DNA from 3 places in the Bradyrhizobium sp. NP1 genome. Region 1 is predicted to be linked to each of the others. Evidence: predicted binding sites of a transcription regulator. Region 1 holds the regulator's gene; each other region holds the start of a gene.
The links. The regulator PhoB, encoded in region 1, activates phosphate uptake and scavenging genes when phosphate is short. The targets are predictions, from matches to a motif close to TGTCATNNANCTGTCAT.
Positions count from the first base shown of each region.

Region 2: QOU61_RS01940 (DUF2794 domain-containing protein) is a predicted target of PhoB. The motif match lies at 3,831-3,847, and genes of this name have one in related genera.
Region 3: QOU61_RS21845 (acetoacetate decarboxylase) is a predicted target of PhoB. The motif match lies at 4,486-4,502, and genes of this name have one in related genera.

Region 1 covers NZ_CP127385.1:830,783-837,845, reverse strand. The annotation lists gene QOU61_RS03930 (Hsp33 family molecular chaperone) at 1-651, opposite strand, end outside; gene argF (ornithine carbamoyltransferase) at 827-1,750, opposite strand; gene QOU61_RS03920 (aspartate aminotransferase family protein) at 1,747-2,955, opposite strand; gene QOU61_RS03915 (GcrA family cell cycle regulator) at 3,421-3,933, shown strand; gene phoB (phosphate regulon transcriptional regulator PhoB) at 4,103-4,807, opposite strand; gene phoU (phosphate signaling complex protein PhoU) at 4,866-5,585, opposite strand; gene pstB (phosphate ABC transporter ATP-binding protein PstB) at 5,613-6,434, opposite strand; gene pstA (phosphate ABC transporter permease PstA) at 6,431-7,063, opposite strand, start outside.
Region 2 covers NZ_CP127385.1:395,385-402,447, forward strand. The annotation lists gene acnA (aconitate hydratase AcnA) at 1-2,274, shown strand, start outside; gene QOU61_RS01935 (DUF1223 domain-containing protein) at 2,493-3,254, shown strand; gene QOU61_RS01940 (DUF2794 domain-containing protein) at 3,859-4,230, shown strand; gene QOU61_RS01945 (GNAT family N-acetyltransferase) at 4,227-4,760, opposite strand; gene QOU61_RS01950 (Bax inhibitor-1/YccA family protein) at 4,890-5,681, opposite strand; gene QOU61_RS01955 (ABC transporter permease) at 5,940-7,063, opposite strand, start outside.
Region 3 covers NZ_CP127385.1:4,508,885-4,515,947, reverse strand. The annotation lists gene glsA (glutaminase A) at 1-399, opposite strand, end outside; gene QOU61_RS21865 (acyl-CoA carboxylase biotin carboxyl carrier protein subunit) at 466-687, opposite strand; gene QOU61_RS21860 (IclR family transcriptional regulator) at 802-1,779, shown strand; gene QOU61_RS21855 (acyl-CoA carboxylase subunit beta) at 1,709-3,268, shown strand; gene QOU61_RS21850 (patatin-like phospholipase family protein) at 3,283-4,446, opposite strand; gene QOU61_RS21845 (acetoacetate decarboxylase) at 4,677-5,456, shown strand; gene QOU61_RS21840 (MFS transporter) at 5,474-6,769, opposite strand; gene QOU61_RS21835 (acetyl-CoA C-acyltransferase) at 6,788-7,063, opposite strand, start outside.

The DNA.
Region 1 (7,063 bases):
GGGATGGAGGTCGGCCTGCCGCGCGCGCTCCGGCGCCTTCGGCAGGAACTGCACCAGCATGCCGCCGGCGCGCCAGCGATGCTCGCCGCCTTCGCGCCATTCCTCGCCGACCGCGAGCCGCACACGGGTCGGGATCTGCTCGGAGCGCAGGAAATATTCGTGGGCGGCATCCTCGAGGCTGCCGCCGTCGAGCGCGACCAGACCCTGATAGCGGCTCATGGTGGGACCGCGATCGATGGTCATGGCGAGATGGCCCTTGCCGAGCAGCGCGCCCGACGTGAGGCCGTCCTTGAGGCGGGCCCGGTCGAAGCGCGCATAGGCGCGCAACCGGTCCGGCGCCTGGAAGTCCACGATCAGGAACGACACCGGACCGTCGGTCTGGGTCTGCAGCAGGAAGCGGCCCTCGAATTTCAGGGACGTGGCGAGCAGCGTCGTCAGCACGATCGCTTCGCCCAACAGCTTGCCGACCGGCGCGGGGTAATCATGCTTGGTGAGGATGTCGTCGAGCAGCGGGCCGAGCCTCGTCAGGCGGCCGCGCAGGTCGAGCGGCGCGACCTCGAAGGGCAGCACGGTGTCGTCCAGCGGAACCGCCGACGGCGCCCGGATCGGGCTCTGCGGCGAGCTTTTGGTGTCGGGAGATTGTGAAACCATGGCGCCTATCTGGGGTCGCTCGCGACGAAACAAAAGGGCTTGACAGTCCTCCCGTCGAACGCCCGGACCCATGACCACAGCCGTCGGCGGCTGCGGCAGAGCATGTCGGCCATGATGCGCGAACGAGGGAACGCGCGCGTCCTGGCGGAAGCCAGGACGACACGACCGGATAATCCTACCCGGCCACGTCAAAACACCAGGCCAGGATGCCCTTTTGCGCATGCAGGCGGTTTTCGGCCTCGTCGAACACCACCGATTGCGGCCCGTCGATCACCTCGTCGGTGACCTCTTCGCCGCGATGGGCCGGCAGGCAATGCATGAACAGCGCATCGGGCTTGGCGAGCGACATCAGCTTGGCGTTGACCTGGTAGGGCTGCAGCAGATTGTGGCGGTGCTCGCCGTCCTTGTCGCCCATCGACACCCAGGTGTCGGTGACGACGCAGTCAGCGCCGCGCACCGCGGCTTCCGGATCGTTGCCGAGCACGATCGGCGCGTCGGTGGCCTTGATCCAGTCGCGCATCGTCTTGTTCGGCGCAAGCTGCGGCGGGGTCGCGACATTGAGCTTGAACTTGAAGCGCTCGGCCGCATGCGCCCACGACGCCAGCACGTTGTTGTCGTCGCCGGTCCAGGCCACGGTCTTGCCTTCGATCGACCCGCGATGCTCCTCGAAGGTCATCACGTCGGCCATCACCTGGCAGGGGTGCGAGCGCCGCGTCAGCCCGTTGATGACCGGCACCGTGGCGTGCGCGGCAAGTTCCAGCAGCGCGTCGTGGTTGAGGATGCGGATCATGATGGCGTCGACGTAGCGCGACAGCACGCGCGCGGTGTCGGCGATGGTCTCGCCGCGGCCGAGCTGCATCTCCTGACCCGTCAGCATGATCGCTTCGCCGCCGAGCTGCCGCATGCCGACGTCGAAGGAGACGCGGGTGCGCGTCGAGGGCTTCTCGAAGATCATCGCGAGCACCTTGCCGTCGAGCGGCCTGGTGCCCTTCTCATGCGCCTTGAGCTTTGCCTTCATGGCGCTGGAGGCGGCGAGCACCCGCCTGAGCTCGGAGAGCGGCAGCTCGCTGATGTCGAGGAAATGACGCGGCGTCTTCATTGCGCTGCCGCCTTATTCGCGCCGCCTGCAAGCGCCGCGCAGGCGCGCTCCAGGCATTGCACGGACTGCTCGATCTCCGCTTCGCTCACGATCAGCGGCGCGAGGAAGCGGACGACGTTGTCGCCGGCGCCGACAGTCAGGAGCTTCTGCTCGCGCAAGCGCGTGACGAGATCGCCCGAGGGCACCACCGCCTTGACGCCGATCAAGAGGCCCTCGCCGCGCACTTCCGAGAGCACGGTCGGATAACGGTCGACGACGGAAGCGAGCTTCTGCTTCAGCAGCAGCGACATCTTCTGCACATGCGCGAAGAAGCCGGGCTTGAGCATGACGTCGAGCACGGCATTGGCGGCTGCGATCGCCAGCGGATTGCCGCCGAAGGTCGAGCCGTGCGAGCCCGGCGCCATGCCGGAGGCGGCCTCCGCGCTCGCCAGCACCGCGCCAATCGGAAAACCGCCGCCGAGCGCCTTGGCGAGCGACATCACGTCAGGGGTAACGCCGAGCCGCTTGTAGGCGAACAGCTCGCCGGTGCGGCCCATGCCGGTCTGCACCTCGTCGAAGGCGAGCAGAAGGCCGCGCTCGTCGCAGAGCTGGCGCAGCGCCTTGAAGAAGGCCATCGGCGCCGAGCGCACGCCGCCTTCGCCTTGCACGGGCTCGATCAGGATGCCGGCGGTGTGGGGACCGATCGCCTTCTTCACCGCCTCGATGTCGCCATGCGGCACCTGGTCGAAGCCGTCAACCGGCGGCCCAAAACCTTCGAGATATTTGGCGGAGCCGGTGGCGGCGAGCGTCGCGAGCGTGCGGCCGTGGAAGGCGCCCTCGAAGGTGATGATGCGGTAGCGCTCGGGATGGCCCTTGGAGAAGTGATAGTGGCGCACCAGCTTGATCACGCCCTCCATCGCTTCCGCGCCGGAATTGCAGAAGAACACGAGGTCGGCGAAGCTCTCATCGCACAGCCGCGCGGCGAGCTTCTCGCCATCGGGGCTCTTGAACAGGTTCGACATGTGCCAGAGTTTCGTCGCCTGCTCCTGCAGCGCCTTGACCAGATGCGGATGCGCGTGGCCGAGCGCGTTGACCGCGACGCCCGAGGTGAAATCGAGATAGCGCTCGCCGTTGGTCGCGACCAGCCAGCAGCCTTCGCCGCGTTCGAAGCCGAGGTCGACCCTGGCGAAAACCGGAAGCAGATGCGACGTGGCGCTGTTGGTCATGGCGGTCACTTGAGCGTTCGAGAACAATGATGATGCGCGCATTGGCGCGGCCGCATCAACAGCAGAAAACAAAACGTGCCGCCTTTTCAGGGCGGCACGTAGAAGCATTCTAGGCGCGCAGAGATGGGTGTCAATGCCGTCAGGCGCAGGCTGCGCGGGGCCTGTGCCGCCCGTAACATTGCGGTGTGGTGGAAAAGACAAAATCAAATGCATAAGTAACGGAACATGTGGACGTCGTGGCCGGGGACTCTTGCGCCCGAGTCACGCCATATTGTAGCGTTTGGGCCGTCGGATACGACATCTCGTGCGGCGGTTCTGACCCTCAAGAGTGTTAACGGTTCGCGTAAACGTCCGGGCGCGCCTGATCGGCCCGGCGAGGGTTAAGGGATTCTGCGCGCAGGGATTTTTTTTGGCATCGCAGCACCGCCTGGCAAGCGGCCGGCGCTACGCGAAGGGAAGAGCGTGATGACGGTATTGACCTGGTCCGACGAGCGCGTCGAGCAGTTGAAGAAACTCTGGGAGGCCGGCCTGTCGGCGAGCCAGATCGCCGCCGAGCTCGGAAACGTGACGCGCAACGCGGTGATCGGCAAGGTGCATCGGCTCGGCCTTTCGGGCCGCGCCAAGAGTCCATCGTCGGCGGCGCCACGCCAGCGCAAGGCGCGCCCCGCCCAGCACATGATGCGGGTATCGCGCCCGGTCTCGCGCGGCAACACGGCGCTCGCGCACGCCTTCGAGGTCGAGCTCGAGCCCGATCCGATCGCCTATGACAACGTGGTGCCGATGAGCCAGCGGCTGTCGCTGCTCGAATTGAACGAGGCCACCTGCCATTGGCCGGTCGGCGATCCCGCCAGCCCCGACTTCTTCTTCTGCGGCGGCAAGGCGCTTGCCGGACTGCCCTATTGCGCACATCACTCGCGGGTCGCCTATCAGCCCGCCGCCGATCGAAGGCGGCCGTCGACCAAGCCGAATTCGAGGTAGGCTCGCTCGCCGGCGGATGTCGTCCCCGCGAAGGCGGGGACTCCGAACCACTGAACCACGTGGTCATTTCGAGCTGTCGATGCAGCTCGTCCAAGCAATCAAGACCTGCGGTTATGGGTCGCGGCCCGCGCGGAGCCTATCAACGCGCGCGTTCGCGGGACGACGGCGATCACTCCGCGGCTTTGGCGAAGCGGTCGTCGAGCGCGTAGCCGGCGCCGCGGACGGTGCGGATCGGATCCTGCTCGCGGCCCGGATTGAGCAGCTTGCGCAGGCGGCCGATATGCACGTCGACGGTGCGCTCGTCGATATAGATGTCGCGGCCCCAGACGCTGTCGAGCAGCTGCTCGCGGGAAAACACCCGGCCCGGGTGCTCGAGGAAGAATTCGAGCAGGCGATACTCGGTCGGGCCGAGATCGATCGGACGGCCGGATCGCGCCACGCGGCGCTTCTCGCGATCGAGCTCGATGTCACCATAGGCGAGCACGGTTGCGAGCCGTTCGGGGCTCGCACGACGCAGCAGGCCTTTCACGCGCGCCAGGAGTTCCGGCACCGAGAACGGCTTGACGATGTAGTCGTCGGCGCCGGTCGCAAGCCCGCGGACGCGCTCGCTCTCCTCGCCGCGCGCGGTCAACATGATGATCGGAAGCTGCTTGGTCTCGGGCCGCGCCCGCAGGCGCCGGCACAGCTCGATGCCGGACAGGCCCGGCAGCATCCAGTCCAGCACGATCAGGTCGGGAACGCGTTCCTTCATTCGCGTGTCGGCATCGTCACCGCGCGCCACCGTCTCGACCTCGTAGCCGTCTGCCTCGAGGTTGTAGCGCAACAGCGTGGTCAGCGCCTCCTCATCCTCCACCACCAGTATGCGCGCGCTCATGGCTAGGTCTTCTCCATTGGCTTGAGCCGTGGCCTGATCCGCTGCTTCGCCCCGCGGCTTAATTGTTGCCCGGAATCGTGGCAGCGAAGGTCGTCATGTCACCCTTCGGACGCTTGTCGAGAATCTGCTGGCCTTCGATCATGTAGAACACGGTTTCCGCGATATTGGTCGCATGGTCGCCGATCCGCTCGATGTTCTTGGCGCAGAACATCAGGTGAATGCAGAACGAGATGTTGCGCGGATCTTCCATCATGTAGGTGAGCAGTTCGCGGAACAGCGAGGTGCAGATGGCGTCGACCTCCTCGTCGCCCTTCCATACGCTCATCGCCGCCGGCAAATCGTGCGCCGCATAGGCGTCGAGCACGCTCTTGACCTGCTGCTGAACGAGGTCGGTCATGTGCTCCAATCCGCGGATCAGCTTCAAGGGATGGAAATCGCTTTCCAGCGCGGCGACGCGCTTGCCCATGTTCTTGGCGAGGTCGCCGATCCGCTCGAGGTCGATCGCCACCCGCATGGCGCCGACGATCTCGCGCAGGTCGACCGCCATCGGCTGGCGCCGCGCGATGGTCAGCACCGCGCGCTCCTCGATCAGGCGCTGCATGTTGTCGATCTCGAGGTCGGCCGCGACCACGCGCTGGCCGAGCGCGATGTCGTGGCGCACCAACGCGTCGACGGATTCGACGATCATGCGTTCGGCGAGGCCGCCCATCTCCGCTACCAGGCGGGTGAGTTCCTGCAGGTCGCTGTCGAAAGCCTTGGCGGTGTGTTCAGAAGCCATGTGTCAAAATCCTCCGCGGTCAGCGTGTCAGCCGAAGCGGCCGGTGATGTAGTCCTGGGTACGCCGATCGCTCGGCGAGGTGAAGATCTTGCTGGTCTCGTCGAACTCGATCAGCTCGCCGAGATACATGAAGGCGGTCTTGTCGGAGACGCGCGCCGCCTGCTGCATGTTGTGAGTGACGATCGCGATCGTGTACTGCTCGGACAGTTCCTGGATCAGCTCCTCGACCTTGGCGGTGGAGATCGGATCGAGCGCCGAGCACGGCTCGTCGAACAGGATCACCTCCGGCCGCACCGCCACCGTGCGGGCGATGCAAAGCCGCTGCTGCTGGCCGCCGGACAGGCTCAATCCGCTGGCGTTCAGCTTGTCCTTGACCTCGTTCCAGAGCGCGCCGCCGCGCAGCGCCTTCTCGACCCGGTCGTCCATCTCGGACTTGGAAATCCGCTCGTAGAGGCGGATGCCGAAGGCGATGTTCTCGTAGATGGTCATCGGGAACGGCGTCGGCTTCTGGAACACCATGCCGACCCGCGCGCGCAACAGGTTGAGGTCGAGCCGGGGGTCCAGGATATTGGTCTGGTCGAGCATCAACTGCCCACTGGCGCGCTGGCCCGGGTAGAGGTCGTACATCCGGTTGAAGATGCGCAACAGCGTCGACTTGCCGCAACCGGAGGGACCGATGAATGCCGTCACCCTGTTGGTGCCGAGCGTCAGGTTGATGTTCTTCAGCGCGTGGTTCTCGCCATAGTAGAAATTGAGGTTGCGAGCGGTCACCTTGGCGGGCGCCTCCGGCAGCGGCACCGAATGGCCGTGCGAGCTTGCGGTACTCATGGATACAGAAAGATCGTTCATTTTGCGCTCCTCTCGGCGCCCAGGATGCGCGCGCCGATATTCAGCGCGAGCACGGTCAGTGTGATCAGCAGGGCCCCGCTCCATGCGAGTTGCTTCCAGTAGGCATACGGGCTCTGCACGAAGTTGTTGATGGTCACCGGCAGGTTGGCCATCGTCTTGGTCAGGCTCAGGCTGAAGAACTGGTTGGACAGCGCGGTGAACAGCAGCGGCGCGGTTTCGCCGGCGACGCGTGCGGTCGCGAGCAGCACGCCGGTGATCAGGCCGCTTCGCGCCGCGCGGTAGGCGATCCTCTTGATCACCAGCGAGCGCGGCAGCCCGAGCGCGCTCGCGGCTTCCCGCAGCGGGTTCGGCACCAGCAGGAGCATGTCCTCGGTGGTGCGCAGCACGACCGGGATCACGATCACCGCAAGCGCGAGCGAGCCCGCGATCGCCGAGAAGCCTTTCATCGGCACCACCACCGCGCCGTAGATGAAGAGACCGATGATGATCGACGGCGCGCTGAGCAGGATGTCGTTGATGAAGCGGATCACCGAGGTGAGGCGGTCGTTGCGGCCATATTCGGCGAGGTAGGTGCCGGCGAACAGGCCGAGCGGCGCGCCGATCCCGACCCCGATCCCGGTCATGATGAT
Region 2 (7,063 bases), 440 kb from region 1:
GAATACAAGCAGAACCAGGAGCGCTACGAATTTCTGAAGTGGGGCCAGAAGGCGTTCTCGAACTTCTCCGTCGTGCCGCCCGGCACCGGCATCTGCCACCAGGTCAACCTCGAATATCTCGCGCAGACCGTCTGGTCGAAGAAGCAGAAGATGACGGTCGGCAAGAAGACCGGCACCTTCGAGGTCGCATATCCGGATTCGCTTGTCGGCACCGATTCGCACACGACGATGGTGAACGGCCTCGCCGTGCTCGGCTGGGGCGTCGGCGGCATCGAGGCCGAAGCCTGCATGCTCGGTCAGCCGCTGTCGATGCTGCTGCCTGACGTCGTCGGCTTCAAGCTGAAGGGCCAGCTCAAGGAAGGCGTCACCGCGACCGACCTCGTGCTGACCGTGACGCAGATGCTGCGCAAGCTCGGCGTGGTCGGCAAGTTCGTCGAGTTCTTCGGCCCCGGCCTCGATCATCTCTCGGTGGCGGACAAGGCCACTATCGGCAACATGGCGCCGGAATATGGCGCGACCTGCGGCTTCTTCCCCGTCGACGCCGCGACCATCGATTACCTGAAGACCTCGGGCCGCAAGTCGGATCGCGTCGCGCTGGTTGCCGCCTACGCCAAGGCGCAAGGGTTGTTCCGCACCAGCAAGTCGGCCGATCCCGTCTTCACCGAAACCCTCACGCTCGACCTCGGCGACGTCGTGCCGTCGATGGCCGGGCCGAAGCGCCCGGAGGGCCGCGTCGCGCTGCCCGCGGTGTCGGAAGGTTTCGCCGCCGCGATGGCGAGCGAGTACAAGAAGGCGACCGAGGCGTCGCAGCGCTATGCCGTTGAGGGCCGCGCTTTCGATCTCGGCCATGGCGACGTCGTGATCGCCGCGATCACCTCCTGCACCAACACCTCGAACCCGAGCGTCTTGATCGGTGCCGGCCTGCTTGCGCGCAAGGCCGCCGCGAAGGGATTGAAGGCAAAACCCTGGGTGAAAACCTCGCTCGCGCCGGGCAGCCAGGTGGTCGCCGAATATCTCGCCAATTCGGGGCTGCAGAGCGATCTCGACAAGGTCGGCTTCAACCTGATCGGCTTCGGCTGCACGACCTGCATCGGCAATTCCGGGCCGCTGCCGGAAGAGATTTCGAAATCGATCAACGACAACGGCATCGTCGCAGCGGCGGTGCTGTCGGGTAATCGCAATTTCGAGGGTCGCGTCAGCCCGGACGTGCAGGCGAACTATCTCGCCTCGCCCCCGCTGGTCGTGGCGCATGCGCTTGCGGGCTCGGTAACGAAGAATCTCGCCACCGAGCCGCTCGGCGAGGGCAAGGACGGCAAGCCGGTCTACCTCAAGGACATCTGGCCGACGGCGAAGGAGATCAATGCCTTCGTGAAGAAGTACGTCACCGCCACGATCTTCAAGAAGAAATACGCCGACGTGTTCAAGGGCGACACCAATTGGCGCAAGATCAAGACCACCGACAGCGAGACCTATCGCTGGAATATGTCGTCGACCTATGTGCAGAACCCGCCCTATTTCGAGGGCATGAAGAAAGAGCCCGAGCCGGTCAACGACATCGTCGATGCCCGTATCCTCGCGATGTTCGGTGACAAGATCACCACCGACCACATCTCGCCGGCCGGCTCGATCAAGCTGACCTCGCCCGCGGGCAAGTTCCTGAGCGAGCATCAGGTGCGTCCGGCCGACTTCAACCAGTACGGCACGCGCCGCGGCAACCATGAAGTGATGATGCGCGGCACCTTCGCCAACATCCGCATCAAGAACTTCATGCTGAAGGGCGCCGACGGCAACATCCCGGAAGGCGGCTTCACGAAGCACTGGCCCGACGGCGAGCAGATGCCGATCTACGACGCCGCAATGAAGTACCAGGCCGAGGGCGTGCCGCTGGTCGTGTTCGCCGGCGCCGAATACGGCAACGGCTCGTCGCGCGACTGGGCCGCGAAGGGCACCCGCCTGCTCGGCGTGCGCGCCGTGGTCTGCCAGAGCTTCGAGCGCATCCACCGCTCCAACCTGGTCGGCATGGGCGTGCTGCCGTTGACCTTCGAGGAGGGCACCTCCTGGCAGTCGATCGGATTGAAGGGCGACGAGACCGTGACGATCCGCGGCCTGCAGGGCGACCTGAAGCCGCGCCAAAAGCTGACGGCCGAGATCGTTTCCGCCGACGGCACGCTGCAGCGTGTGCCGCTGCTCTGCCGCATCGATACGCTCGACGAGCTCGACTACTATCGAAACGGCGGCATCCTGCATTATGTGCTGCGCAAACTCGCGGCCTAGCTCCTCAAAACGAGGCGAATGTCAGACCCGGGACACTAGCGCGAATTTGTGATCGGCGGCTCACCGCGAAGTGAGTAGCGAGCCCATCGAAGGCGGCCTATCAAGGGCCGCCTTTGCGCGTCTGGAGCAGGGTTTTCGCGTTAGAATCCCTGCTCCGTACGACTACGGATACCAATCGTAAACCCTAACGGCGATATGGCCGGCGGTGCCGTGCAGCAATGACAGGGATGATGGCTAGCAAGCGTATTTCGTTGTGGTCCGGCGCGCTCAGTGTCTGCGCGATCATCGCAATCATTCGTCCGGCCGAGGCCGATCCGCGCGCCGTCGTCGAGCTGTTCACCTCGCAAGGCTGCTCGTCCTGTCCGCCCGCCGACAAGATCATCGGAGAGCTCGCCAAGGATCCTTCCGTCATCGCGCTGAGCATGCCGATCGACTATTGGGACTATCTCGGCTGGAAGGACACGCTGGCCGACAAGCGCTTCTCGGCGCGGCAGCGGGCCTATTCGCAGATGCGCGGCGATCGTGAGGTCTACACGCCGCAGGCGGTTATCAACGGTTCGGTGCATGTGGTCGGCAGCGACCGTGCCGGCATCGAGGGCGCGATCAGCGACACCAGCAAGAGCAACGGCGTGATGTCGGTGCCGGTGACGATGTCGATCTCCGGAAAGGACATCAACGTCTCGATTGCCGCGAGCGAGGGCTTGGCGGCGAGCCATGGCGAGGTGTGGATCTGCTCGATCTCGAAGGCGGTGCCGATCGCGATCGAGCGCGGCGAAAATCGCGGCCACGAGATCACCTATCACAACGTGGTCCGCAACCTGGTCAAGATCGGCGACTGGAACGGTGGCTCCGGAAGCTGGACGGTGCCGCTGGAAAACATTTCCCGCGACGGCGTCGACGCCGCGGCCGTCTATATCCAGGACGGCAGCCGCGACCGGCCCGGGCCGATGCTCGGTGCCGCCTTCACCTCCCTGCACTGATTCGCTCCCGCATTCATCCTGGCGCGCCGCGCGGCTTGCGCGAGCTGCGTTTGTTTGCGTGATGGCTGGCGGAGCGCGATGCGCAAGCGCGCTTGCGCCAAGCTGCGCCGGCCGCGATGTAATGCTTGCTGAAAAAAGAAAAGGACCAACTCGCGTTGGCCCTCTGGAGGATGTTTTGTGCGACAGGCCCGGCTCCGACAATCCCGGGGGGCTGGGGGCTGAGGAATCCGGAACCGAAAGAACCGGGCCAACGCACACTCGCTTTATTGCAAGTTAGGACGGCGGGCGCTTGGCGGAAGTGGGGCGGCATTATGATTCCGCTAACGATCACGTGACGGTCTAAGATGAAGTAGTTTCACGCAAAATCGCGCTCCCGCATCGGGATTTGTTTTCACATGGTCCGCGATTCGAGCCCGAGGGCGTGGCTGCGGAGCCCTGTTGTCCATCCCCGAATCACGTGCGTGCAGGCCTCGCCGAATCATGCCCTCGCCCCTCGTTCGGATCGGACAATTCGCCGCGTCCGCCTGGGCCCATTCGATTGGCGCCCCCTTGCAGCCACCCGCGGTTGGCGCGATCATGTCAGCGACATGACAGGAGGCGCTCCATGAATCTGACCTCGGAGGATGCCGACCCCAGCGAGAGTCGCGCAGCGGCACGTGTTGCCGCTGCGGGGAGCGTGCCAAACCGCGTGACGTTCAACCGGCTCGAGCTCAATCGGATCCTCAATCTCTACGGCCGCATGGTCGCCGACGGCGAATGGCGCGATTACGCCATCGACTTCCTGAAGGACCGCGCCGTGTTCTCCATCTTCCGCCGCGCTTCCGAAGTCCCGATCTACCGGATCGAGAAGGATCCGCGGCTCGCGCGCAAGCAGGGCATGTATAGCGTGATCTCGGCGACCGGGCTGATCCTGCGCCGCGGCCACGAGCTGGACCGCGTGCTGCTCGCGATCGACCGCAAGCTGGCGCTGGTCTAGGAGTCGGAAGGAATCGTCGTGGCGCCTTCGCCGAGCGCGAGCTGCATCATCACGGTGTCGAGCCAGCGGCCGAACTTGAGACCGACGCTCGGATGCGTGCCGATCATCTGAAACCCGCATCGCGCATGCACGCCGATCGATCCGGCATTGGCGGAATCGCCGATGACGGCGATCATCTGGCGAAAGCCGAGGGCCTCGCATTCGGCGATCAGGCGCTTCAATAGCTGCTGCCCGACGCCGCGGCGGTGGACGGCGGGATCGAGATAGATCGAGTTCTCGACCGTGAAGCGGTAGGCCGGCCGCGGCCGGTAGGCGCCAGCATAGGCGTAGCCGGCAATGCTGCCCTCGAGCAGGGCGACGAGATAGGGGTAGCCGCCGTCCGCCAGCGCCCGGAAGCGGCGTGTCATTTCCGCAAGGTCCGGCGGCACCAGCTCGAAGGTCGCGGTGCCCTTGCGTACGGCGTGGTCGTAGATCGCAGTGATGGCGGGGAGATCCGCCTCGGTGGCGGGCCTGATTTCGGGTGCGGACATGGCTTTGAGGATAGCAGCGGCGCGGCGCCGATCAACGCTTCTCCACAAGCCTGCGGACGTGCCGCCCAAGCAAAAGCCCCGGCCGCAAGGCCGGGGCTCCATTGGTCCGCCTACTACGGGAGGCTCCGGTCAGTCTCGCTGACCGAGGAGCTGCAGGAGCAGCGTGAACAGGTTGATGAAGTTCAGGTAGAGCGACAGCGCGCCGGTGATCGCCGCACGTTCCGCTACCTCGCCGCCGGCCGAGGCGTAGCCGTAGATGTAGTCGTTCTTCAGCCGCTGGGTGTCCCAGGCGGTGAGGCCGGCGAAGATGAAGACGCCGATGATCGAGACGAAGAACTGCAGCGCGGAGCTTGCCAGGAACAGGTTCACCAGGCTCGCGATGATCAGGCCGAACAGGCCCATCAGCAGGAACGAGCCGAGCCCGGTCATGTCACGCCGCGTGGTGTAGCCGTAGAGGCTGAGCGCGCCGAACGAGGCCGCCGTGATGAAGAACACCCGCACGATCGAGGTGTGGGTGTACACCAGGAAGATCGAGGACAGCGAAACGCCCATCAGCGCCGAGAACACCCAGAACAGCATCTGGGCGGTCGACGGAGCGAGGCGGTTGATGCCGGCCGAGATCACGAACACCATGGCGAGCGGCGCCAGGATGAACAGCCATTTCAGCGGGCTCACGAACATCGCGTAGCCGAACGGGGTCAGGAACGCGTTGCCGATCTTGGCGGCAGCACCCGACGGGTCGTTGGTCACCGCCGCCATGTAGATGCCGAGCGCGGCCAGGCCCGTGATGGCCAGGCCGATCGTCATGTAGTTGTAGATGCGCAGCATGTATGCGCGCAGGCCGGCATCGACCGTCGCGGCGTCAACGCGCCCGGCGGCCCGGCCGAAAGGAGAAGCGTAGTTACGGTCTAGGTCCGACATGGTCGAATTCCCGTTGGTTTGTCCGGCGGAGCGCAAGGGCTTTGCGGCGCCGGCATGAAATCTATCTCAGACGGTCCAGTTTGCAGACATTAATTTTGCGTCATCAAGCCGGCGTCTGAACCCATGCTCCATGTGGGAGACTAGCACATCCGCTGCAAGCTTTCCCGCGCGGCTGAATGTCGCTCTGAGGCCCGACTTTACGAGCCAAAACGCCGCATTAGTCCAGTGGCAGGGCACGCCCCGGGAACGCTCAATTTGTCACAAATTGCGCAGCACGGCGGCGGGTTTCTGGTTCAACGCCAGCCAGGTGCCGGCCAGCCCCAGCCCCACGGTGACGAGCAGAGCGGCGACCACGACAACGGCCGCGCTGCCGGCCTGCCAGACGAAGCTCAGCGTCATCAGCCGGGTCACGATCAGATAGGCCGAAAGCGAGCCCGCGATCACCCCGAACACCGCGGTGGCGAGCCCGATCATCAGGTACTCGAGGGCGTAGGCGCCGAGCAGGCGGGCGCGGGTGGCGCCGAGCGTCTTGAGGATGACCGCGTCGTAGACACGGTGGCGGTGGCCGGCGGCCAGCGCCCCGCCCAGCACCAGGATCGCCGAAATCAGCGTCACGGCGCTGGCGCCGCGGATCGCCAGCACGAGATTGGTGACGACGGAGCCGATCGTTTCCATCACCTCGCGCACCCGCACGCTCGTCACCATCGGGAAGGCGTCGGCGACCGCCTTGATGATGCGGGCATCAGTGCCGGCATCGGGGCGGGCTTCGGTCAGGGTCGCGATGTGGGTGTGCGGGGCGCCCTTGAAGGCATTGGGCGAGAACACCAGCACGAAATTGATGCCGAGCCCCTGCCAGTCGATGTTGCGCAAATTGGCGATCCGCGCCGGGATGTCGCGGCCAAGCACGTTGACGACGACCTCGTCGCCGATCGAGAGCCGCAGGCCGTCGGCGATCTTCTTCTCCATGGACACCAGCGGCGGGCCGGCATAGTCGGCGCCCCACCATGCGCCCTCGACCACCTTGGAGCCATTCGGGATCTCGCCGGTGTAGGTCAGCCCGCGGTCGCTCTGCAGCACCCACTCGGCATCGGTCGTGGGTTTCAGCTCCTCCGCCTTGACGCCGCGCGCGGCGACGATCCGCCCGCGCAGCATCGGCACGTCCTCGATCGTGGCGTCCGCTATCGTCTGCTTCAGGAAGGTGTCGAACCGCGCGGCGTCGCCTGCGGGAATGTCGATGAAGTAGAACGAGGGGGCGCGCTCCGGCAGCGCGGCCAGGAACTGCCGGCGCAGATTGCCGTCGATCTGGGTGATCGTGACCAGCACCGCGAGCCCAAGTCCCAGCGACAGCACCACCGACGGGGTCAGCGCGCCCGGCCGGTGGA
Region 3 (7,063 bases), 3.7 Mb from region 1:
GCCGGTGCAGGCGATCGCGCCGGCGTTGACCATCGGATTGAAGGGATGGTTCTCGGCATTGAGCCGGATCGAGTTGAACGGATCGCCCGAAGGCTCGACGCCGATCGTGCTCTCGACCCTTGTGGCACCGAGCGTATCCAGCGCCAGCGCGAACACGAACGGCTTCGACATCGACTGGATGGTGAAGGGCACGCCGGTGTCGCCGACCTCGTAGACATGGCCGTCGAGGGTCGCGAGGCTGATGCCGAAATGATCGGGATCGGCCTTGCCGAGCTCGGGAATGTAGTCAGCGACACTGCCGCCGGTCTCGGCGGAAAAATCCTGGTGGCAGCGGTCGAGGAACCGGAGCAGGGGCGGCTTGGCGCTGGCCCAGGCGTGAGAGGCGGAAGCGGGTTTCATCGCGGGAGTTTTGCCGCGCCATTGCCGCTCGCGCAACCGGCCCAGGAAATAGGCAATTCGGCGGGCTCAGGTTTCGAGGATGGCCACGGCCTGGCCTTCGGTGATCACCTCGTCGAGCTTGACCAGGATCGCCTTCAACCGGCCCGCCGCAGGCGCGGCGACCGGGATTTCCATCTTCATCGCCTCGACGAACGCGACCTCTTCGCCGTCATCGATGGTGGCGCCGGCCTCGACCGGCAGCGCGCAGACGCGTCCTGCGACCTCGGTCACGATCTTGATCTCAGGCATTCCGAGGCACGCCCCCACCTATGAACCGCTTCTTGTTGTCGCGGCAGATTGCCTGAGGTAGCGTGATCTGCAAGTGGAATTTTATTCCGTATTACGGAAAATAGGGAGATGGCATTGGGACGACGCTCGGAACGGTTAAGCAGAGTGGGAATGCTCGCCGGGGATCGGTCAGGCGAGGGCGACATCATCCAGGTGGTGTCGCGGGCGTTCGAGGTGCTGCGCTGTTTCGAAGGCCAAGAGGCGCGGCTCGGCAACCTCGAAATCGCCAACCGCTGCGGGCTGCCGCGATCGACGGTGTCGCGGCTTACCCACACGCTGACCCGCATGGGCCAGCTCGTCTATCTGCCGCGCGACCAGAAATACCGGATCGGGCCGAGCGCGGTGGCGATGAGCACATCGATGATGAAGGGCCTGCAACTGCGCAACCTGATCCGGCTGCGGCTGCAGGATGTCGCCGACCAGTTGCCCGGCACCGTCGGCTTCGTCATCCCGGATCGCTTCCATATGGTCTATCTCGAATATGCGCGCGCGGCGAATGCGCTGGGGCTGCACGAGACCATCGGCAGCCGGATCGCGATCTGGAGCACCGCGGCAGGCCACGCCTATACCGCGGCGCTGCAGCCGGAGGTCGGCGACAACCTGATCGCGGAGCTTGAGCGCGAGATTCCCGAAGGCGGACGAATGCTCAGGCCGCGGATCGAAGCGACGCGCGCATTCCTGCACGAGCGCGGCTATGTCGTGGCCTGCGGGTTGTGGAGCCCGCACATCAACGGTCTCGCCGTTCCCCTGTGGTCGCCGCAATATCAGACCTACGTCGTGATCACGATCGGACTGCTTTCGGCGATGTTTGACGAGCAGCGGTTGCACAAGGAGGTCGCGCCGTTGATGCTGGAGCTGGGCAAGGCGGTCGGTGGCCTGCTCGCCGGTGCCGAGGGCGATTTCTTCAACAGCCGCCTGGAGCGGAAGTCGCTTGCGACGGCGGCCGCGACCGACAACAAGACCGTCAAGACGGAGGAGACGAATGAACTGGAAGCCCGAACTCGACGAACTCGCCCGGCGCGAAGCCTTCGCGCGCGAGATGGGCGGCGTTGAGAAGGTCAAGCGGCAGCGCGACCAGGGCCGGCTCACCGTCCGCGAACGTATCGACAGGCTGATCGACGCCAGCAGCTTTCACGAGATCGGCGCCGTCTCCGGCATCGGTGAATATGACGAGCACGGCGAACTGCAGCATGTGACGCCGGCCAATTGCGTGTTCGGCCGCGCCAGGGTCGACGGCCGCACGGTCGTCGTGGTCGGTGACGACTTCACGGTGCGCGGCGGCTCGGCGGATGCTTCGATCTCGGCCAAGCCGTTGATGGCGGAGGAGATGGCGCATGATTTCCGCCTGCCGATCATCCGCATCATCGAGGGCTCCGGCGGTGGCGGCTCGGTGAAGACGATCGAGACCAAGGGCGCCGCAAACCTGCCGGGCGGCATCGGCGGCAATCGCTGGTACCGCTACACGACGGAGAACCTCGCGCGCGTGCCTGTGGTCGGCCTTGGCCTCGGCTCGGTCGCAGGGCTTGGCGCGGCGCGACTCGCGGCCAGCCACTATTCGGTGATGACGCGGGACTCCGCGATGTTCGTCGCCGGCCCGCCGGTCGTGAAGCGGCTCGGGCAGGATCTCTCCAAGCAGGAGCTCGGCGGCGCCGACATCCAGACCCGCGCCGGCGGCGTCGACGATGCGGTCGATACCGAGCAGGAGGCGTTCGCGCGGGCGCGGCGTTTCCTCTCCTATCTGCCGTCCTCGGTCTATGAGCTGCCGCCGACGCTGCCCTGCGCGGACGATCCCGAACGCTGCGAGGAGTCGCTGATCAAGGCGGTGCCGCGCAGCCGCCGCCAGGTCTACAAGATGCGCCCGATCATCGAGGCCGTCGTCGACAAGGGCTCATTCTTCGAGATGAACGCCAATTTCGGCCGCCCCATCATCGTCGGGATGGCGCGCCTCGAGGGCCGCGCGGTCCTCGTGCTCGCGAGCGATCCCTTCCACTATGGCGGCTCGTGGACGGCGGACGCCTGCCAGAAGGTGGTGCGCTGGGTCGATTTCGCCGAGACCTTTCATCTGCCGATCGTCTATCTGATGGACTGCCCCGGCTTCATGATCGGGCTCGAGGCGGAGAAGGCGGCGACCATCCGCCACGGCGTGCGCGCGATGGCCGCGGTGAACCAGACCACGGTGCCCTGGTGCACCGTCATCATCCGCAATTCGTTTGGCGTCGCCGGCGTCGTGCATCAGCCGGCCGACCGTTTCTCGATCCGCTATGCCTGGCCGTCGGCCTATTGGGGCTCGCTGCCGCTCGAGGGCGGGATCGAGGCCGCCTATCGCGCCGACATCGACGCGGCGGAAGATCCGGCCGCGAAACTGAAGGAGATCGAGGAGCGGCTCAACAAGCTGCGCTCGCCGTTCCGCTCGGCGGAGAAGTTCTGGGTCGAGGAGATCATCGATCCCCGCAAGACGCGCTCGCTGCTCTGCGAGTTCGCACGCCTTGCCGAGCCGCTGCGCACCCCGGGGCTTGCGACGAATATGGCGATCAGGCCCTGATCGCGTCGGCGGTATCAGGCCTGCTCGTTCTCGCGGTGCACGTCGTGGACGACGATGCCCATGCCGTCCTCGGGCATCCTGATCCAGTCGCGCCGCTTCAGCGTGCGCCGGGTGTCCTCGTGGCCGCTGGACCAGTGCTCGCGCATCGAGGTGCCTGAGAATTCGTGATCCTTGGCGTCGCCCTCATAGGCCTTCTGCTGGTAGATCAGTTGCATGATCGCGATCCCCGGTAGGCTCCTCAGCGACGCCTTCAGCGCGCGCTCGTCCTCTGAAAGCTCGTGCTCGGGAACCCGCGACAGCGCCTTGTAAAGGCGGGCCTTCAGGTTGTGCGTCCTGCGATAGACGTCGGTGTTGTGGCGCGTGCGCGAGGAATACATGATGTCCTTGTGACGGGCCATCACGTCCTGGATGTCGCGCGGCAGCACCCCGCGGGCGCTGAACAGGTCGACCTGGAACACCAGCGAGTTGAGATTGTCTTCCTGGTCGAGCAGATGCTGCAACGGCGTGTTGGAGACGATGCCGCCGTCCCAGAAATGATCGGTGCCGACCTTCACCATCGGCAGCGCCGGCGGTAGCGCGCCGCTTGCCATCACGTGCTCTGGAATGATTTCGTCGTGCGCGTTGTCGAAATAGATGAAGTTGCCGGAGAGTACGTTGACGGCGCCGACCGCAAACCGGATCGCCTTGGAATTGATGCGGTCGAAGTCGACGAGCTCGAGCAGGCTGCGGCGCAGCGGCTCGGTGTCGTAATAGCTGGTCGCGGTCCTTGCGCCGGCCGCGCTGAGCCAGGGATTGGTCGAATGCGGCACGAAGAAGCCGGGCTGACCGAGCGTCGTCGTCATCAGCGCGCTCGCGAGGTTGCGTGCCTTGCGATAGATGTCGCCATCCGGCGTGTAGTGCCAGATCTTGCGGCTGGTGATGCGGTCCCAGAAGGTGTGCAGCCGCTCCAGCCGCCGCTCCGGCGGGTTACCGGCGATGATCGCCGAGTTGATCGCGCCGATCGAGACGCCGCAGACCCAGTCCGGCTCGACGCCGGCCTCATGCAGCGCCTGGTAGACGCCGGCCTGATAGGCGCCGAGCGCGCCGCCGCCCTGCAGCACCAGCGCGACACGGTCGCAGCCCTCCGGCCGCCAGCCGCGCGCCGTCGTCCGTTCCAGGCTCGGTGTTCTCGCATCCATGGTGGTCTGCTCCCAGCGCGCCGACCATTTCGCCTCGCCGTGACGCCGTGATGACGGCGGGTCGCGCGCAATGGCCCGATGTGACGCGCTTGCCTGCGCGGCGGGCATTGCCGTCCATGACAAAATGCAGGTCAGATCATGGAGGTCACGCGCCTGACGGATTTCCCTCACATCCCTGTCAAGTGTGCTGGCTAGCTTTTTGTCAGCAACCTTTGGCAGGGGAAATGGCGATGCGCAGGGAAGACCTTCTCAAGCTTCCGTCGATGCCGGCCGCGGGCCCGAGCTACCCGGCGGGCCCTTACCGCTTCGTCGACCGTGAATTCCTGGTCATTACCTACGAGACCGATGCGGCCCTGATCCGCGCCGGCCTGCCGGAGCCGCTCGAGCCGATCAATGAGCCGATCGTGCACTATGAATGGATCAAGATGCCCGACAGTTCCGGCTTCGGCAGCTACACGGAATCAGGCCTCGTCATTCCGGCGCGGCTCAACGGCGAGGACGTCAACTTCGTCTCGCAGATGTATCTCGACGACGATCCGCCGATCGCCGCGGGCCGCGAGATCTGGGGCTTTCCGAAGAAATACGCCCATCCCAAGCTTGAAATCGTCAAGGACACGCTCACCGGCACGCTGGAATATGCCGGCCAGCTCGTGGCGATGGGCACTATGGGCTACAAGCACGAGAGCATGGCAGGCAATGGCGACCTCACACGCGCCACGCTGTCGAAGACGCAGGTCAACCTGAAGATGATCCCCGGCGTCGACGGCCAGCTCGAAGTCTGCCAGCTCGTCGCCATCAACCTGACCGATATCAACGTCAAGGGCTCGTGGATCGGGCCGGGACGGCTGCATCTGGTGCCGCATGTCAACGCACCGGTGGCCGACTTTCCGGTGCGGCGCGTGGTCGGCGCGCATCACTTCCTCGCCGACCTGACGCTGCCCTTCGGCCGCGTGGTTCACGACTACGTCAGGCACGCCGAGCCGATCGCCACGGGGCTTGCGGCGGAATAGTCGCTTCCAAGCGCGGACTAGGGCGCCGAGGTTGCCAGCGCCGGTTTCGGCTGGCGCGAGATCGCGAGCGCGATCAGGGCCGCGACGAGGCAGAGCGCGCCGGCGATGAAGAAGGCCGGCAGATAGGACGCGAGCACCGTCCGCGACAGGCCGGCCCCGAAGGCGGCCGTGCCGGCGCCGAGCTGGTGGCCGGCGAAAATCCAGCCGAACACGAGGTTGGCGCGCTCGGCGCCGAACCGCTGCGCGGTCAGCCGCACCGTCGGCGGCACCGTGGCGATCCAGTCGAGCCCATAGAACATCGCAAACAGCGACAAACCGTAGAACGAGAAGTCGGTGAAGGGGAGGAACAGCAGCGACAGCCCGCGCAGGCCGTAATACCAGAACAGGAGCCAGCGGTTGTCGTAGCGATCCGACAGCCAGCCCGAGACGATGGTGCCGAAGAAGTCGAAGATCCCCATGGCGGCGAGCAGGCTCGCTGCCTGGACCTGCGGAATGCCGAAATCGAGGCACATCGGAATCAAATGCACCTGGACGAGGCCGTTGGTCGAGGCGCCGCAGATGAAGAAGGTCGCAAACAGGATCCAGAACGACGGTGACTTGGAAGCGTCCCGCAGCGTGCCGAGTGCGGCCGCCACGATCGGCGCATTGGCCGGCGGCGGCGCGGGCAGGGGAGCCTTGCCGTCGTCGCCGAACGGGCGCAGGCCGACATCGCTCGGCCGGTCGCGCATCAGCAGCAGCACCGCAAGCGCGGCCACCCCAAGCGCGGCGCAGACCAGCGCCAGCGCGATCCGCCAGCCGAGCCGCTCGGTCAGGCTTGCGAGCAGCGGCAGGAACAGGAGTTGCCCGGTTGCGACGCTCGCGGTGAGGATGCCGACCGCCAATCCTCGCCGCGCCACGAACCAACGCGTGGCGATGGTCGCGCCCAACACCAGCGCGGTCATGCCGGTGCCGATGCCGATCAGCACGCCCCACAGCAGCATCAATTGCCAGACCTTGGTCATGGCCAACGAGGCGAGCAGCGCCGAGACGACGATCAGTTGGGCGGCCAGCGTCACGTTGCGCAGGCCGTAGCGGTTCAAAAGCGCCGCGGCGAACGGTGCCATCAACCCGAACAGGATGAAGCGCACCGACAGCGCCGAGGAAATCTCGGCGGTGGTCCAGCCGAACTCGTGCTGCAGGGGCACGATGAACACGCCGGGCGCGCCGACCGTGCCGGCCGAGATCAGGGCGGCGAGGAAGGTTACGCCGACCATCACCCAGCCGTAGTGGATGTTGCGGCGGGCAAGGCTGCCCGCAAGCCAGTTCGAAATCACGAAACCCCCAAATTGCTGTCAGTGCACGTTGCGTTCGACGGCGATCGCGGTCGCTTCGCCGCCGCCGATGCAGAGCGCGGCGACACCGCGCCTCAGGTTGTTCGCCTCAAGCGCATGCAACAGCGTCACGATCAGCCGCGCGCCGGTCGCGCCGATGGGATGACCGAGCGCGCAGGCGCCGCCGTTGATGTTGAGCCGTTCCCGCGGGATGCCGAGGTCGCGCTGGGCTGCCATCGCGACCACCGCAAACGCCTCGTTGATCTCGAACAGATCGACGTCGCCGACGCTCCAGCC